2 regions of the Telluria sp. ZB4P37 genome follow, and region 1 is predicted to be linked to the other one. Evidence: predicted binding sites of a transcription regulator. Region 1 holds the regulator's gene; the other holds the start of a gene.
What was found. Region 1 encodes sigma-54, which starts transcription at its own class of promoters, with help from an activator protein. Its sites were predicted from a motif close to TGGCANGNAANCTGCTTT; they were not measured.
Positions count from the first base shown of each region.

Region 2: the regulator sigma-54 is predicted to act here: its motif matches at 2,059-2,076, upstream of AC56K1_RS01165 (PEP-CTERM sorting domain-containing protein).

Region 1 covers NZ_JCASID010000008.1:206,354-212,141, forward strand. The annotation lists gene lptC (LPS export ABC transporter periplasmic protein LptC) at 1-600, shown strand; gene lptA (lipopolysaccharide transport periplasmic protein LptA) at 628-1,182, shown strand; gene lptB (LPS export ABC transporter ATP-binding protein) at 1,179-1,952, shown strand; gene AC56K1_RS14845 (RNA polymerase factor sigma-54) at 1,955-3,436, shown strand; gene hpf (ribosome hibernation-promoting factor, HPF/YfiA family) at 3,495-3,848, shown strand; gene AC56K1_RS14855 (enoyl-CoA hydratase/isomerase family protein) at 3,969-5,051, shown strand; partial or broken gene AC56K1_RS14860 (Ig-like domain-containing protein) at 5,157-5,788, opposite strand, start outside.
Region 2 covers NZ_JCASID010000001.1:225,755-231,542, reverse strand. The annotation lists gene AC56K1_RS01175 (ATP-binding cassette domain-containing protein) at 1-723, shown strand, start outside; gene AC56K1_RS01170 (chemotaxis protein CheW) at 742-1,203, opposite strand; gene AC56K1_RS01165 (PEP-CTERM sorting domain-containing protein) at 1,453-2,013, opposite strand; gene AC56K1_RS01160 (hypothetical protein) at 2,254-2,592, shown strand; gene AC56K1_RS01155 (NUDIX hydrolase) at 2,598-3,245, opposite strand; gene AC56K1_RS01150 (DUF817 domain-containing protein) at 3,362-4,204, shown strand; gene AC56K1_RS01145 (nuclear transport factor 2 family protein) at 4,311-4,823, shown strand; gene AC56K1_RS01140 (DUF2750 domain-containing protein) at 4,820-5,206, opposite strand; gene AC56K1_RS01135 (flagellar assembly protein A) at 5,232-5,788, opposite strand, start outside.

The sequences.
Region 1 (5,788 bases):
ATGGTCAACTACAAGCGCACCGCCCACCGCTGGAGACTGCTGAGCGTCATGATCATCGGTGTCTTCCTCGCCTTCGGCAGTTTCTGGCTGGTGCAGGTGATGGACAGCGACGATGGCGATGCGCGCCTGGGCGGGCCGATGAACGAGCCCGATTACATCGTCGAGAATTTCTCGTTCGTGCGGATGACCGAAGAGGGCAAGCCGAGCTACGTCGTGTCGGGCAAGCGCCTGGCGCACCAGCCGCAGGGCGACGTCTCCGAAGTAGAGCAGCCGGTGGTGCAGGGCATGACGCCCGGCCGCCCGCGCACCAACGTCGTGGCCAACCGCGGCCGCATCTACCACGAAGAACACCGCGTCGACCTGCTCGGCAAGGTCGACATCCAGCGTCCGGCCACGCCGACCAGCGAAGCGCTGCGCGTGCGCACCGAGGCGCTGACCGTGCTGCCCGACGAAGAGATCATGAAGACCGACAAGCCGATCGAGATGCAGCTCGGCGCCTCCACCATCCGTGGCACCGGCATGGTCGCGAACAACGCGACCCAGAAACTGCACCTGGCCAGCCGCGGCCAGATCGTCTATCCGCCACGCGCGCAACGCTAGCGCGCACGTCATCACAGGACAAGCACCATGAAAAAAATCATTCTTGCCGCCCTTCTTGGCCTGGCCTCCCTCGGCGCCTTTGCCGAGCGCGCCGATTCGCTCAAGCAGGCCGTGATCAACTTCGACACCCTGGACGTCGACGAGGTCACGCAAACCCGCATCCTGACCGGCAACGTCGTGCTCACGCGCGGCACCCTGGTGCTCAAGTCCGACCGCGCCCAGGTCAAGGAAACGCCGGAAGGCTATATGAGCGTGACGCTCACCGCAGCGCCGGGCAAGCTGGCCACCTTCCGCCAGAAGCGCGACGGCGGTCCGGACCTGTGGGTCGAAGGCCAGGCCCAGCGCATCGAATACGACGAGCGCGCCGAGCTGGTCAAGCTGTTCACCGCGGCCGAAGTGCGCGAGCTCGAAAGCGGGCGCATGACCAATGAAATCAAGGGTCCGTTCATTTCCTACGACAACCGCAAGGAAGTCGCCCAGGTGCGCAACGACGCCAGCGGCCAGAGCAAGATCGGCGGCGGGCGCGGCACCCTGATCATCGCCCCGCGCCGCCCTGCAACCGCAGAAGGCGGCAAGCAATGACGGCAGCCTTGGCAACCGTGCGCGAAGGCTGCAGCACCCTGATCGTCAAGGGCCTGCAAAAGAGCTATGGCAAGCGGCTGGTGGTGCGCGACGTCTCGCTGCAGGTGGAATGCGGCGAAGTGGTTGGTTTGCTGGGCCCGAACGGCGCCGGCAAGACCACCTCGTTCTACATGATCGTCGGCCTGGTGCCGTCGGACGCCGGTTCGATCGACATCAACGGCACCGACATCTCGAGCCTGCCGATTCATCGCCGCGCGGTGCTCGGCCTGTCCTACCTGCCGCAGGAAGCCTCGGTGTTCCGCAAGCTCACGGTGGAAGAGAACATCCGCGCCGTGCTCGAACTGCAGCGCACCGACGAAGGCAAGGCCATGTCGAAGGACGAGATCAACGAGCGCCTCGATACCCTGCTGGCCGAACTGCAGATCGAGAAGCTGCGCGAGAACCCGGCGCTGTCGCTGTCGGGCGGCGAGCGCCGCCGCGTGGAGATCGCGCGCGCGCTGGCGACCAACCCGCGCTTCGTGCTGCTCGACGAACCGTTTGCCGGCGTGGACCCGATCGCGGTCATCGAGATCCAGCGCATCGTACGCTTCCTGAAGGAGCGCAACATCGGCGTCCTGATCACGGACCATAACGTGCGCGAGACGCTCGGCATCTGCGATCGCGCCTACATCATCAACCAGGGGGCGGTGCTGGCCTCGGGCCGTCCGGACGACATCATCGCCGACGAGTCGGTGCGCCGCGTCTACCTCGGCGAACACTTCCGCATGTGACCATGAAACAGTCCCTGCAACTCCGCACTTCGCAGCACCTGGCGCTCACGCCGCAGCTGCAGCAGTCGATCCGGCTCCTGCAGTTGTCCACGCTCGAACTGCACCAGGAGCTCGAGCAGATACTGACCGATAACCCGCTGCTCGAACGCCTTGACGATCCGCTCGACCACTCGGTGCGCCTGCTGGCTGACGGCGCCATCAACAGCGCACCCGCCAGCGGCGAAGCCCCGGCCACGCAGCCGGCACAGGAAGCCGGCGAAGGCGAGGGCGCCAAGCCGGAGGGCGAAGGTATCGAGGACGGCAATGATCGCGACCGGGGCGAACCGGATGGCGACTGGGGCGGCGAGGGCGGCGGCGCGCGCAGCGGCGACGACGAAGACGGCCGCCCGCAGCTGGAAGCCTGCAGCGTATCCCTGCGCGAGCACCTGGCCGAACAGGTCCGCACCACCGGCTGCAGCGTGCGCGACCGCGCGCTGGCCGAACTCGTGATCGATGCGCTCGACGACAACGGCTATCTGGAGGAGCCGCTGGACGACATCCACGCGCGCCTGCCCGCCGAACTCGAGATCGAGATGGACGAGCTGCGCTGTGCGCTGGCACTGGTGCAGAGCCTGGACCCGGTCGGCTGCGGTGCACGCAGCGCGGCCGAATGCCTGGCGCTGCAGATCCGCCGCATGCCGGGCGTGCCGATGGTCACGCGGCGCCTTGCGTTGAAGATCGTCGAAGGCTACCTGAGCTGGTTCGCCCAGCGCGAATACGCCAAGCTCAAGAAGGCGTTGGACTGCGACGACGAAGACCTGCGCGAAGTGCAGGCCGTGGTCCGCCAGTGCAATCCACATCCCGGCGCGACCTTTGCGTCTGCTACCTCCGACTACGTGGTGCCGGACGTGATCGTGCGCCGCGCCAAGGGCGGCTGGTCGGTGGTGCTGAACCCGGACGTGATGCCGAAACTGCGCGTGAATTCGCTCTACGCCAACCTGCTCAAGCAGGGGAAAAGCGAAAGCCAGATGGGCGCGCAGCTGCAGGAAGCCAAGTGGCTGATCAAGAATATGCGCCAGCGTTTCGATACGATCTTGCGTGTGGCCGAGGCAATTGTAGAGCGCCAGCGCAACTTTTTCAGCCATGGCGCGGTTGCCATGCGCCCGCTTGTGCTGCGCGAGATTGCTGATACACTAGGCCTACACGAGAGTACGATTTCCCGTGTAACCACGCAGAAATACATGTTGACCCCCCACGGCATGTTTGAACTGAAATATTTCTTCGGAAGCCACGTCGCCACCGAAGCGGGGGGAGAAGCATCTTCCACGGCGATCCGCGCGCTCATTGCGCAATTGACAGGAGCAGAAGACCCAAAGAACCCTCTATCCGACAGCAAGATCGCGGAAATGCTCGGGGAACAAGGTATGGTCATTGCGCGCCGGACGGTTGCCAAATACCGCGAAGCCCTCAAGATCCCTCCCGTCAGCCTCCGCAAGTCTCTGTAACTGCACTGCCCACACCTATCTTGTGGCGCGGGCAGCGCGACATTTTAAAGGAGTGTGTATGAACCTCACAATCAGTGGTCATCATCTTGAAGTGACTCCCGCAATTCGTGAATACGTTCAGAATAAGCTCGAGCGCATTAACCGTCATTTCGATCACGTGATCGACACCCACGTGTTCCTCGCCATCGACAACCTCACCGAAAAAGAAAAACGGCAGAAAGCCGAGATCAACCTGCAAGTATCAGGAAAAATTTTGCATGTGGCCAGTGCCGCGCAAGACCTGTACGCGGCGATCGACATGCTGATGGACAGGCTGGACCGCCAGGTCATCAAGCACAAGTCCATGCTGCAAAATCATAATCACGTGGCGCACAAACGCCTGCCGGATCTCGGCGAAGCCGCCGCTGCGTAAATACGCGCGGCAGCAATGACAGCAAGGGCGTCTGAGGGGACGCCCTTTTTGCATCTACAGTGCTTCGCATGCGCGCGACTGTTCTGTAAAATGCATGTTTTTTCGATCACAGCACATTCCATGACCGACACCGTCCTGACCCGCGTCGCCAACCGCACCGGCGTCATTACGCTCGACCGGCCAAAAGCCCTGAATTCCTTGTCGCTCGATATGGTGCGCGCGCTCACCGCGATCCTGCGCGACTGGCAGAACGATGCCGGCATCGACGCGGTCGTGATCACCAGCTCGAGCGAAAAGGCCTTGTGCGCGGGTGGCGACATCCGTTTCTTCCATGAAATGGGCCATGTCGGGCCGACTGGCGGCAGCGCGCTGCTGGAAGATTTCTTCACCGAAGAATACGCGCTGAACCACCTGATCCATTTCTACCCGAAGCCGTATATCGCGCTGATGGATGGCGTGGTGATGGGTGGCGGCATGGGCATTGCCCAGGGCGGTCCCGGTTGCGGCCTGCGCATCGTCACCGAGCGCAGCAAGGTCGCCATGCCCGAGGTGAATATCGGCCTGTTCCCCGATGTCGGCGGCAGCCATTTCCTGTCGCACGCGCCGGGCCAGTTGGGCCAGTACCTGGGCCTCACCGGTTTGACGATCGGCCCGGCCGACGCGATGTACGTGGGCCTGGCGGACCTGTTCGTGCCGGGCGAGAAGATGGGTGAGTTGATGGCGCTGGTGGAAGCTACGCCGGGTGCTGGTTTGCCTGCAGCGATCCGTGCGTTTGCCGCGCCGTTTGCGCGGGCCGCAGGCAGCAGTGAACTGCAGGCCCGGCGCGCCGTGATCGACGCCCACTTCGGCGCCGCCTCTGTGGCCGCCATCATGGCATCGCTGGCGCGCGACGAGAACCCGTTCGCGCAAAAAGCCCTCAAGGCCATGCGCCAGCGCTCGCCCCTGATGATGTGCGTCACGCGCGAACTCCTGCAGCGCGGCGCCTCGCTGGACGTGGCCGATTGCCTGCGCATGGAACGCTCGCTGGTGCGCCACAACTTCGAACACGGCGAAGTGCTGGAAGGCGTGCGCGCGCTGGTGATCGACAAGGACAACCTGCCGAAGTGGAATCCGGCGACGCTGGAGGAAGTGACGCCAGCGATGGTGGCGAAATTCTTCGAGCCGGTCTGGCCCGATTACGCACACCCCTTGCGTCACCTGTAGCAATACGCACGGTTGATCCGGCTTGCACGTCGATGCCGGCGCGTCAGTACGATGCGGCTTTGGTTGCACAAGGGCCTGCACTGTCAAAGCGCAGGCCCTTGCGCCTTATTCGGGCATGCCGAACATAATGGCACCCGACAGTGCCGAGACGCTCGGAACGCCGACCAGGACAATCGAGGTACCAGGCAGGCTGATGAGTAGATCGTTGCCGGTGTCAGTGACATACTTCGCGATGAACGCATCGACATTCATCGGCGTCGAGAAGAAGTCTGCAAAAAACAGTTTGTCTCCCTCGGCGGCTTTGAAATCCAGAAGGCGGTCATTGCCGTTCTGAGGATCGAATATGAACTTGTCAGCCCCAGCACCACCAGTGAGGATGTCATTGCCCTTGCCGCCCATGATGACATCCCCTTCGGTGCCACCGTCGAGCGTGTCATTGCCGCTGTCACCGTAAAGGTAGTCGATGCCTGCGCCGCCTGTCAGCCTGTCGTCCCCGTTGCCACCGTAGAGTGCATCGGTGCCGCCATAGCCGGAGAGCGTGTCATTGCCGTTGCCACCCTGGAGTACGTCTTCGGCATTGTTGGTCGTATTGCCCGACAGTGTGTCGCTACCGTTTCCGCCATTCAGATTCACGCCTTTGTCACCAGTCGATCCTGTCATGAGCAAGGTGATGGAATTTTTACTCGTCAGGCCACCCGTATCCGTAATTGTGTAAGTGAATACCGCCTTCACCGCCT
Region 2 (5,788 bases), on a different contig from region 1:
AACTTCCTGGGCAGCTTCAACTTCCCCGGCGAGATGGTCAGCAGCCCGATCAAACCCTTCTCGGGCGGCGAAAAAGCGCGCCTGGCGCTGGCCCTGATCGTGTGGCAGCGGCCGAATTTGCTGCTGCTCGATGAACCGACCAACCACCTCGACCTCGAAACGCGCGAAGCATTGACCCTTGCGCTGGCCCAGTTCGAGGGCACCGTGGTCCTGGTATCGCACGATCGCCACCTGCTGCGCGCCACCACGGACGAATTCATCATCGTCGCCGACGGCAAGCTCCAGCCCTTCGACGGCGACCTGGACGACTACAAGGAATGGCTGTTCAAGACCAAGCTCGGCAAGGGCACGGTCACCTTGCCCACGGTGGCCGCCACGCCGATCACGGCCGCTGCGACCGAGGCCAGGGCCGCGCTGGCTGCTGCGCCACCGGCCGAGCGCAAGGACCAGAAGCGGATGGAAGCCGGCGAACGCCAGCGCATTGCCGCGCTGCGCAAACCGATCGAGAACCGGGTCAAGCGCCTGGAAGAACAGATGGCCAAGCTCAACGAGAAGAAGGCTGGCATTGACGCCGCGCTGCTCGACCCGGCCGTCTACGAGGCCGGCCAGAAGGAGCGCCTGAAAACCCTGGTGGCCGACCAGGCTTTCGCGGTGCGCGACCTGGAGCAGCTGGAAACCGAATGGATGGCGCTGCAGGAGCAGCTCGAAGGCCTGGCCGCTTGATAGACAGCCAGGCGGCCGCTAGGCCACCCGGCGGGGCTCGGCCGGGGCCAGCGACATCAGGCGGTCGATGTCGATCAGGATCAGGCGCCGTCCCTTGATGCTGCCCAGGCCAATCAGGTAGTCGGCATCGGCCCGGGCGCCCGGCAGCGGCGCCACCTGTTCCGGATGCAGCCGCACCACGCCCGTCACCCGCTCCACCACCACCCCGACCACGCCTGCCGAGACCCGCACGACGATCACGTCCGTGCCGGGATCGGGCACCGAGAATTCGGCGGAGAAGGCGGCGCGCAGGTCGACCACCGGCATGATCACCCCGCGCGAGAGCGCCACCCCGCCGACGATTTCGCCATCGTTTGAAAATCGTTCGAGCGACTTGAACAGCTTGAGCTCCTGGACGGCTGCATAGTCGAGCCCATATTCGAGCCCGCCAAGGGTGAAACCAAGGAACTGCTGGGGTACGGCTGGCGGTCGGTTCGACATGGTGCTCCCTTTCATCGGCATTACCAATCCTAAGGGCGCGGCCCTCCAGTAATGTTGACTGTAGTCAACTAGTGCACCTTGGCTGGCGCTGGACGGCGAGCGCATTGCGTCCCCGGAACGGCTGCTTAGAGCGGCGCTTGGCATCTTCCGCACGCAACGGGCACAGCGCCAAACGACAAGGCCCGGTCGTTTTACCGACCGGGCCCCTGGGCGCTTCGACACTGCCGGGGCAGTGCGGGCGTTTCCTGGTTACTTGCTTGCTTTGCGGCGGCGCGCAGCAGCCATGCCGGCCATCGCCAGGCCGAACAGGGCGATCGATGCCGGCTCGGGAACTTGCGACGAGGTGATGGTCATGGTGGCATTCCGGGTGGTCAGCGACCAGCCTGGATAGCCCCACGAATTGGTGAACATGCGCATCGAGATTGCCAGGTTGCCCGACTGGTCGATCGCCATCAGCAGCGCATTGAGTTCGGTCAGCTCGGCCGCGCCGAAGTCGCGGGTCTGGGTCGACCAGTCGTGGCCGGCGCCGGCCAGGTGCAGGTTGTACAGGTGGTTTTCGCCGTTGTACAGGCCGACGTAGACGCCGTTGCTTGGATCCGAGCCGCCCCAGCCCTGGTCGACCAGGGTAACCGAGCTGGTCAGGTTCGACACATAATTGGTGCCGGCGGCGAAGGTGACGCGGCCCAGTTCCTGGTTGCCGCCCTGCTGATACGAACCGGCCGGCGCCGTGGTCTGCACGACCGATGCCGATGCCGATGCCGCGGCGCCGGCGAGGATGACGGAGATTGCGAATGCTTTCAGGACGTTCATGGTGTTCTTCCAGTTGTGGGTTATGGTTTTTGTCACCTCCACCTAATAGCAATCATCGTGCCAGCAGGAAAATTTCTTTTAGATTCAGCAACATAACCAGCAAGGCCCGAGGCTTTCCAGATTGAATGTAAAGTTTCCCGACAGATATACAGATGTAATATTGCAACCTTGTTCCGGCAGGCTGTTCCGTATGTGGGCAGGCGTGCGTGGGATAGCCGGTGCCTTGGGTATAGTCAGGCCATGTCCAGCCCTCGCACCTATCCCAGCACGCCGGACGGGCGATATTTCGTCGTGAAAGGACGCCTCTGGCGCACCAGTAACCCTGGACTCGCGCCGGACGAACGACAGCTGTGGGTGAACCGGCTCATGGATGCGCGCAGGCAGGTCGGCGCGGCCAGGAAAGCGGGCGACCTTGACGCCGAGCGCAGCGCCCGGGCCGCCGTGGACGCGGCCAAGCGCGCGCTTGGGGAACGCGGGCCGGTGTGGTGGCTTGACGGCGCACCGGACTTCAACCGCCGGCTGGCCGCCAACACCCCGTATGCCGGCTGGTACGCCGCGCTGCCGCAGGACGCGCCCTGAGCTGGTCAGGCGAGCTTGCCGGCGGTTTCCTGCAGCGAGTTCACCAGCGGCGCATCGTTCGGATGGACCAGCACCATGTGCAGCAGCGCGCGCGGCACCAGCGATACCGCCTGGCTCTCCCAGCCCATGTCGGCCGGGCATCCGCCGACCCGGCGTGCCAAGTAATAGCGGGTCCGGCTGCGGCTGCGGGTCAGGTCGGCGAGAAAGCCCGTGAGCACGATTTGCAAGCCGCTTTCCTCGAAGGCTTCGCGAATCGCCGTTGCCCGCAGCGGCACGCCATGGTCTTGCGAGCCTTTCGGGAAGGTGGCGCGGTAGCCGCCATAGGCATTCGAGGGATGGACTACCCAGATGCGCCCATCCGCTTCCTCGATCGCCACGCCGGCCGCAACCACCATGCCGGCAACCGGCTCGTACACGGGTTCACTGAACGCGGCATCCTGGCCTGCAACAGCCGCCCATCCCGCATCTTCCTGCGGCGCCCCTGTCCATGGGCGGAAGGCAATGCCGTTCAGCGCAGCCGGCATGGCGCCGCCGGGAATGACGGTCGCAAGCAGCGCCGGGTCGAGCCAGTTCGCCGGCGCCGTCGGCGCGCTCGGGGCGCTGATCGCTACCGGCTCGCCGCGTTCGTTCTTCTCCGGGTGTATGCTCGTCATCGCCACATCATACGACGAGATTGATTCGGCGATCCTTCTGTGACAACATCGAATCACTCGTCGGCTCTCCCTTCCAGGTCCGCACAACAATGAAAAGAATGCCCGGCTCCTCTCCGATGACGCTCGCGCTCGACAACGTGCTGCTCGACACCAGGCCGCGCCAGCTCGGCGGCTGGCGCCGCGGCGGCGCCGAATTCCTGTATTTCGGCTTCAAGAATGCGCGCGCCTGCCTGTTCGTCGGCCTGTTCTTCGCCGCCATGATGCTGAGCCCACGTGCGGGCATCTTCGGCATTCCGCGCTACGACGTGCTGCTGCTGGTGGCGCTGGCGATCCAGCTGTGGATGGTGAGATCAACACTCGAAACGATGGACGAGCTCAAGGCGATCTGCCTGTTCCATGCGGTCGGCTTCGTGCTCGAGGCCTTCAAGGTGTCCGGCGGCATCCAGTCGTGGAGCTATCCGGACTTCGGCTACACCAAGCTGCTCGGCGTGCCGCTGTTCTCGGGCTTCATGTATGCGGCCATCGGCAGCTATATCGTGCAGGCCTGGCGATTGTTCGACCTGCGCATCCGCCACCATCCGCCGCACTGGATGGCCTGGACCATTGCCATCCTGATCTACGTGAACTTCTTCACCCACCACTACATCGGCGACTACCGCTGGTACCTGGCCGCCTGCGCGCTCGGCCTGTACTCGCGCACCATGGTGGTGTTCCGCCCGCTCGACCGCGACCGCAAGATGCCGCTGCTGCTGGCCTTCGTGCTGATCGGGTTCTTCATCTGGCTGGCCGAGAACATCGGCACCTTCTGGGGCGTGTGGCGCTACCCGAACCAGCTGGGAGCCTGGTCGAGCGTCCACATGAGCAAATGGAGTTCATGGTCGCTGCTGGTGATCATGACCTTCACCATCGTTGCCAACCTCAAGCACATCAAGGAAAAGATCCACGTCGCGCGCGCCTGAAGCAGGCCGGCGTCGCGTATGCGCCACGCTGGACTCAAGGACGGGCCCGCTGCACTATGATGTGCCATGCGGGCGCTCTCCTGCCCGCGCCGGCGAAGGAATCACCATGAAGCGTTTGACCGTATTTGCCAGCTCCCTCGCCTTCGTGGCGGCGGCCGGGCTGCCGGGCGCCGCCTGCGCCGCCGGGGCCCAGAGCCACCGGCTCAGCGCCGGCGCCGAAAGCGCGATCCACGCCGTGCTGCTGGCCCTCGAGCGCCAGCGCGCCGGCGCCATCCTGCGGCGCGACATCGCCACCCTGCGCCTGCTGATGGACCGCCAGTACTACCACGTCGAAAGCCGCGGCCGGGTGCGCAGCAAGACCGAGCTGCTCACGGCGATCGAGCGCGACGACATCCATTTCCGGGTCTACGAGATTGAATCGACCGAGGTCCAGGTGCTCGACCGCGGCGTGACCGCCATCGTCACCGGCGTGTTCCGCAGCCAGCTGGCAGCGGCCGGGGCCAGGCCTTTTCGCGGGCGCTACGTGCGCGTGTGGGTACGCCAGCCGGACGGCTGGAAGAACACCTTCCACCAGACCACCGAGATCCGGCCGGCCCCGGACACCTGCCAGTGCGACTAGCCGGCAGCAGCCGGCGCTTCGCTGTCGGGATGCACCAGGAGCGCGCGCGCCAGGTCGGCCGGCTCCATCTCGACCCCCGCCATGTCGGCGTTGAAGTTGACTCCGGCCCGCATGCCGTCTTCGTGCATGCCGCGCAGCCAGGTGTCGACGAAGTCCTCGAATGCGATGGCGGCGGGCCGGTAGGCTGCCCACTCGCCCTGGGCGTGTCGGCGCGCATGGGCTTCGCTCGACCAGAAGACCAGCACCTGGGCTTCGCCCTCGTTCGACTGGCAGCATGCCCAGCCATCTTCCGATTGCAGGCCCCAGGCCACGCCGCTGTCGCGGACGGCGGCAATGAAACGGTCGCGGTCGGCCTGCAGGTCGGCATTCAGGTGCAGCGTCATGGTATTCCTTTGATGGGTTGGTGGTTCAGGCGTCGGCCGGGCCGCTGGTGCTCCAGCTGAAAGCGCCGGTGCTGCCGGAAAACAGCAGCTCGGCGCCGCTGGCATCGCGCAGGCGCGCCTTGAATTCGCGTGCCGGCAGGGCATGCAGGCTTTCCGTTTCCGGCTCGACGTCCAGTGCCCGCACCGTGATCTCGCCCGCCACCGCCAGGATCTCGGCGCCGGCCACCGCGCTGTGCTGCGCGCGCTGCGCTTCCAGTTTGGCCTGGCAGGCCACGCCCGCTTCCTGCTCGGCCTCGATCTCCTTGAGCTCCTGGGCAAAGGCCGACATCTGCTTGAGCGCCGGCGCGGCGCCGGCTGCGAGCTTCTTGAACATCGGCTGCTGCTCCGGCGTGAGCACCAGTTCGCCCTTGCGCACGCGCCCGGCCAGCCTGACATAGCTGGCCACCTCAGGCTGGGCCGACAAGTCCTGCATCGCGGTGCGGCGCTGCGCGGCCAGTTCGCCGAACTGCGTGATGCGCTCGCGGATCATGCCGATCGCCGCATCGATGCGGCTGCAGTCCGGCCGCAGCACGAATATCCGCA